3 regions of the Colwellia sp. MB02u-10 genome follow, and region 2 is predicted to be linked to each of the others. Evidence: predicted binding sites of a transcription regulator. Region 2 holds the regulator's gene; each other region holds the start of a gene.
What was found. The regulator sigma-54, encoded in region 2, starts transcription at its own class of promoters, with help from an activator protein. The targets are predictions, from matches to a motif close to GTTGGCACGNNNNTNGNNT.
Positions count from the first base shown of each region.

Region 1: a site for sigma-54 is predicted at 1,195-1,213, ahead of H4J59_RS05830 (flagellar hook-length control protein FliK). Genes of this name have one in related genera too.
Region 3: a site for sigma-54 is predicted at 925-943, ahead of H4J59_RS06010 (flagella assembly protein FlgT). Genes of this name have one in related genera too.

Region 1 is NZ_JACGVK010000105.1:36,461-38,737, reverse strand. It holds gene fliI (flagellar protein export ATPase FliI) at 1-561, shown strand, start outside; gene fliJ (flagellar export protein FliJ) at 590-1,024, shown strand; gene H4J59_RS05830 (flagellar hook-length control protein FliK) at 1,275-2,277, shown strand, end outside.
Region 2 is NZ_JACGVK010000139.1:51,946-54,222, reverse strand. It holds gene ptsN (PTS IIA-like nitrogen regulatory protein PtsN) at 1-289, opposite strand, end outside; gene hpf (ribosome hibernation promoting factor) at 319-606, opposite strand; gene H4J59_RS17985 (RNA polymerase factor sigma-54) at 643-2,148, opposite strand; gene lptB (LPS export ABC transporter ATP-binding protein) at 2,200-2,277, opposite strand, start outside.
Region 3 is NZ_JACGVK010000105.1:74,137-76,413, forward strand. It holds gene H4J59_RS06005 (FlgO family outer membrane protein) at 1-553, opposite strand, end outside; gene H4J59_RS06010 (flagella assembly protein FlgT) at 984-2,147, shown strand; tRNA gene H4J59_RS06015 (tRNA-Arg) at 2,275-2,277, shown strand, end outside.

The DNA.
Region 1 (2,277 bases), on a different contig from region 2:
CAAGCGCAGCGCGAAATAGCACTAGCGGTAGGCGAGCCACCAGCAACGAAAGGTTATCCGCCATCAGTTTTCTCTAAATTACCCCAACTCGTTGAGCGAGCTGGCAATGGCGGGGAGGGCCAAGGTTCAATCAGTGCATTTTTTACTGTCTTAACCGAAGGTGATGATTTACAAGACCCGATTGCTGATGCTGCCCGTGCCATTTTAGACGGTCATATTGTTTTGTCACGAAAATTAGCTGATGCTGGGCATTATCCAGCGGTTGATATTGAAGGCTCAATTAGTCGAGTTATGCCGATGGTAACCAGCCAAGAACATCAGCAACTTGCCAGGCAACTGCGGCAGATTTATGCCTTATATCAAGAAAATAAAGATTTGATTGCCATTGGCGCCTACAGCAGAGGTACGGATCCAAGAATAGATCAATCGATTGATTTGCAACCCGTAATTCAATTTTTTTTGCAGCAAAAAACGCTTGAAATTATTCCTTATGATCAAAGTTTAACTCAGCTGCAGGAAGTATTAGCGGCAGCGCAAGCTCATGCCAATAAAAATCAGTAGACACAATAACGCATAGGTCACTAAACCGATGAAACAGTTGAACACCTTATATAAGTATGAACTTGATAAAGAACAAAAAGCCTCACAAGCATTACAAGTGGCAGAGGTCGATTATGAACAAAACAAAGCGCGTTTAAAAAGTGTTAGCGATTATCGTTTAGAATATATGCGCCGGCTTAATCAGCGTTCAATCGAGGGTATTGATAGTGCAACATATAGCCATTTTCATGCTTTTATCGCGAAACTAGATAACGCCTCTCAACAGGTTAAAGTTGCGGTTCATCAAGCTAAAGCATTAGTTGATACGCGAAAAAAACAATGGTTAGAGCAAAGGCAAAAAATACAAGCGGTAGAATTACTACGTAATAAAAAGCTTGCTGCCCTGCAATTAGTCGCGAATAAAAAAGAACAAAAAATGTTTGATGAAATGGCGACACAACAATTTGTTCGTCGCCGTCGCTAAACTCCGCGATGTTCATACTAGAGACAATAGATTAAGTACTTGAGTAAAACCCATGAGCATCAAGATATAAACTCAAGGTTTGTTATTGATGTTTATATACTCAGTTAATTTTAAGATTTATCGCCTAGATTTATGTTGTTATTGTATTGTCAGCTCTTTTGAAAGTTAGTTTTGGAATGAATATTGCTTAATTAACTATAGAAATAATTTATTAAATTGCGCTTAAGTCTACATTTAAGAAAGGTCTGTTATGTCTCAAATAAATATATTGTCTACTGATGCTGGCCAAAGCCCCGACACCTCTGGTGCTAAAGGTAGTTTGTCAATAAAAAGTCAAGCTAAAAGCAACGCATTTAATGATGCGATGGAGCAACACTATGCCAGAAAAAAAGCGGAAGAATCAGAAGGAAATACTGAGCCATATGGCAATTTTGTCTCTAAAGCGGCAGAACAACACCAAGAGGCTTTAAAACGCGAGCGTTTATCCAAAGGTAATGAGGCTGATGATGCCCGTACTTTACCTGTGCCTTTACCGATAGACGATGCCGAGACTCTCTCTGCGCCAAACGCTGAGCTAAAATCCTATCTTGGCTTTCAAACTCAAACTGAACATCAAGCCGAAGCCCAAAATGGCTTAGCGACCGATGTTGAAAATGATGACGCGGTTGATTTATTAAAAATGTTAAGTGGAGCAGAGCAATTATTGACAAAATCTACAGCAAATAATGCTGTTGAAGGGACAGTGCAGGGCGGCGGCGTTACATCAGGCTATATGCAAACAACAACTGCTGGCACAACGCCATTAAAGAGTGAGCAAGGTAGCATTGATGATGCCGAGCTAATGGCAAAGCAAGCCGGCATAAAAGCATTAACTGAAGAAGGCAATGCCGGCTTAGATAAAGCCCAAGATATTGACCAAATAACTAACAATAGCGCATTACAAAATAGTGCCAGCGATAAAGCGAGTGAATTTAAACTTGGTAGCGATATCGAAGCACCACAAACTCACCTCGTTAATCAAAGTACAGCGACTGTGGCAACGACATCGGTTACAGATGCAAAACTTGATGTTACTCAGAAAACAGTGATCAATGAAGACTTTGATAAATTAGCCAGTGCCATGCTTGATGCACAAAAAACCTCTAAAACTGAGAGCGATAAGCTAACACCACAAGTTGAGAAAGTGCCGTCAGTTTTTAATCAAACCTTAGTCGATCAAGCCAAGCCGCTGACAAGTGCTGCGGAATTAGCTG
Region 2 (2,277 bases):
GATGATCAATAGCGTCAAAATTAATCGCTTGTTCTGTGGTAATAACCACGGCAATAGGTTTCGTAGGCGTAGCATTTTCTAGACGGCCATGAGGTATAGCAATGCCATTACCTATGCCCGTTGAACCCATTCTTTCGCGTTTAACTAAGCTTTCTAAGAGCTGAAAAGTATCATGACTGTCGAGTTTATCGGCGGCCAAGCGACTTAAATATTCTAATATACGTTTTTTACTGGCACCCGGTGCTGCACAAATAGTGCAGTCCGGGGTTAAGATGTCTTGCAACTTCATAAACTTCTAAGACCTGTAGCGAAATGGCGCTAATGTTTGTTGATTTTACCTTTATATTTCAATATTTGGCGATCTAGCTTGTCAATTAATGCATCAATCGATGCATACATGTCACTATGCTGTGCCTTAGCATGAACTTCGGTGCCACTTAAGTGCACTGTTGATTCAGCAATCTGATTCTGTTTTTCTACCGTTAATACTACATGTACATTATTGATATGATCAAAATGACGTTCTAGTTTTTCAAACTTGCCATTGACATAATCACGTAATGAATCGGTAACATCGACATGGTGTCCAGTAAGATTAATTTGCATATACTTCAATCCTCTTTATTGGCTGAATAAAACTGCCTACAATAGGCTTTTACGTTGATTTGATGGCGGTATAGAAAGTGACTCTCGATATTTGGCAATGGTACGCCTTGCCACTTGTATACCTTGCTCTGCTAAAATATCTGCCATTTTACTATCGCTGAGTGGCTTTGCAGGCACTTCAGCAGCCACTAGCTTTTTAATTAATTCTCGAATAGCCGTTGATGAACATTCGCCGCCGTTTTCAGTACTAACGTGGCTAGAAAAAAAGTACTTAAGCTCAAAAATTCCTCTAGGCGTGTGCATATATTTTTGCGTGGTCACACGAGAAATAGTTGATTCATGCATATCTACGGCTTCGGCAATATCGTTCAATACCATAGGGCGCATTGACTCAGGTCCATGTTCAAAAAAGCCTTGTTGGCGTTGCACAATACAATTTGAAACCTTTAAAAGCGTTTCGTTACGGCTCTCTAAGCTTTTAATAAACCATTTTGCTTCTTGCAAGTTAGAGCGAATAAATTGATTATCAGTAGATGACTTCATTGAACGAGACATAGCCGCGTATTGCTGATTAACCGATAGTTTAGGTGCAGTGTCAGGATTGAGCTCTACTGTCCAGCGGCCGTTTTTCTTTTCAACAGACACGTCTGGGATAACATATTGTTCTTCACTTTTTATGACGCTATCACCTGGACGGGGATCTAAACTTTGTATTAGGCGAATAACTTCGCGTAATTGCTCTTCTTTCAAGCGTAATTTACGCATCAATTGACGATAATCGCGATTACCGAGTAAATCAATATACTCGCTGACGGCAATTTTGCTTTCCGCTAACCAAGGGGTATCTTTAGCAAATTGATTAAGCTGAATACGCAAGCACTCGGGAATTGAACGAGCGGCTACACCAATGGGGTCAAATACGTTAATACGCTTTAACACCACTTCAATCTCATCAAGTTCTACACCATCAATACCGACACTTTCTAAGATCTCTTCGGCTGAAACGGTTAAATAACCTGCTTCATCTATGGCTTCAATAATGGCAATGGCAATGGTTCTGTCAGTGTCAGTAAAGGGCGTTAGTTCCATCTGCCAAATCAGATGGTCTTGTAATGAGTCTTTCGTTTCACCTTGATAAGTATAATCTTCTGAGGCATGGCCAACACCGCCACTACTGACACCGGCACTGAAGTTATCATCCCATGTGCTATCACTGTTTAGTTCTTCGGGGATGTCTGTTTTTGCTAAACCTTCAGAGGAGCTAATTTCGTCTATCGAGGGAGTGGAGTCTTCGCTGCCATCAGAGGATGTTGCTGACTTTTCGCCTAAAGTTACCGAATATCCTGCTTCTAAATGGTCAGGGGTATTTTCTGAATTGTTATCGTGCGTTTCGTCAACTTCAAGCAAAGGGTTACTTTCAAGTGCCTCTTGAATCTCTAGTTGAAGATCCAAAGTTGATAATTGCAACAGTTTGATCGCCTGCTGCAATTGCGGGGTCATCGTTAACTGTTGTCCGATACGGAGTTGCAGAGTAGGACGCATTTACGTTTTCTTTTCCCTATTCAAATTCATTAGTTCAATTGGTTTTATTCACTATAGCGTGAATTGTTCGCCAAGGTATACATCTCTTACATGTTGATTTGCAAGAATTTGCTTTGAATTACCCTCAGC
Region 3 (2,277 bases), on a different contig from region 2:
GATTAAAATCATCGCCAACAACCCAAGCAGGAATAAAAGACTGCGCCGTTGCCACCACAACTCGAGATTGCATGCCAATCATTCGTGCGTTGACTAACACGCCTTCATTTTGTTGCATCATAGTGCCGGTAACAACATAGTCAATTATCTGACGTTCTGGCAATTCTTTCCAATCGCGACTGAAAACATAATCACCATCGGCCGTTACACGAATATGTCCAGTGGTTTTAAAATCAATAACAACCAGGCCATGTCGTTGCATTTCATGGATAAAACTTTCTGACAGTTGATTGCCTAACGAGTTAGTTGATTCTAAATTTTTTAAATCGACAAATGATGCAACAGCAATTGGCGTTTTAGGCGTAACAAAGGTGCTACTTTCCAGCATTTGATACGCAAGACCTTTCACCACGTCATTTATCGCATGACGAGGTAACTTAAAACTGTCAATTTCTTCTTTATCGGCATAAGAAGATCGATAAAAATCATCTTTGGTTGTCACAGAACACGACATCACTGTCGGTATTATTATTGCTATAAGCCAATTTTTCATTTAGCTCTCCTCAATTAATGCTAATGTCGTAAAATTAATGAAAATAATTAATAAAATTAATAAAGCATGATCCGCGCCAATATTTTTATTTCACCTCAACTTGGTATAATACAGGGTAGACTAAAACTATACCCCTAGATTATTGGCTATAGTTTTAGTCTAATTGTTCTGCCTATTTACACTTTTTTTCAGCACTGATTCTGTATCACTTTCAAAACACCTTTTTATCCAATCACCAGACTTTACCAAACCAGATAGGGTTTTTAATGCCTGATAAAACCCTACTACTTTTATCGCTATCAGCAAGCTAATACCGATAAAAGTAGTTTGTTGGGCCACTTTACTTATCTTGAGTTGAACTTTTATTTGAAATAGGCACAAAACCTGCATATTTAAAAAAGAGATTGATTCCCTATTAAAAGAGACCTTTATGCGTTTAAGTTTATTTTACCTTTGCTGTGCTATATATAGCAGCGCTAGTGTCGGACAATGGTATGAATCGCAAGGTGTGGCGAGCATAATAAATGCTGATAATAAAACAGCAAAAACACAGGCTATGCACAATGCGTTGAAAAAAGCCTTACTGGTTGCCGGTGCTTCAGTGTCAAGTGTTCAGCAAGTGGTTAATGGTTTACTCACCCAAGACGAAATTAGCATCCGCGCTAGTGGCAGTGTTAATTCATTAGAGCTAGTCAGTGAACACTATAGCGACGACTTAGTCACTGTCATCATAAGGGCTGATATTTTTCCACAAGAAAAAAAGTGCTTCGCGGCTGATTATAAAAAATCTATGCTGTTAACTCGCAGTAATATACTACACCGTGAACAAGCTAATGTTGGTAACATCTACGCTATTGATAGCACCTTAATCCAACAGCTCGCTAATAAAATACAGCAGCAAGGTATCTATTTGGAGACTAAACTGGCCTTGCAAACTAAAACAGAATTTTCACGTTATAACCAAAGCCTGCAAAGCCAAAATTTAAAAGAATTAACCATGTCATTAGCCAACATGACAGATAGCCAGTATGTTTTGTTTTCAGAGATACAAGATCTTTCTCTAGCAAATGACGAAAATAATAACTGGCAGTTTTGGCAAACAAACGTCTATCAACGCCAATTTAATCTTGCCCTTTATATTCACGACGGTACTACAGGTGAAAGAGTTTTGGCTAAACACTATCAAAGCTCTGCCCCGTGGCAATTCGGTAAGCGCAAACAAGTTGACGTTACTAGCCATAACTTTTGGCAAAGTGACTATGGCCAAAGCATTAGTCTAACCTTAGACAGCATAGTCAGTGATATTGATGAGAACATGATGTGTCAGCCTACCCAGGCTAGAATTGTGCAAGTACAGGGTAACTCACTGACTTTTAACTTAGGAAAAAGACACGGGGTTAAAATAGGTGATGAATTCTCTTTGCTACATTTCAATAATTTTATCAGTGATGATAAGCGCTCTTATTCAGCTTTTAACATCAGTCCTTATAAAGTTATAGTAACTTCTGTCAGTCAAGACAGTGCCCGGGCAACCACCACTGAGCAGCACATATTAGACAACATCCAAATTAACGACTTGGCGGTAAGGTATTAGCAAATTTGATAAACGCTACAAATTATGACCATTAATTAAATAGTTATCAGGTGTAAAGTGTATTTTTTTGAATACTAATTTATAAAATAGCTGTAGCATAGGCTAGCACGATAATTATTTGCATTATGTC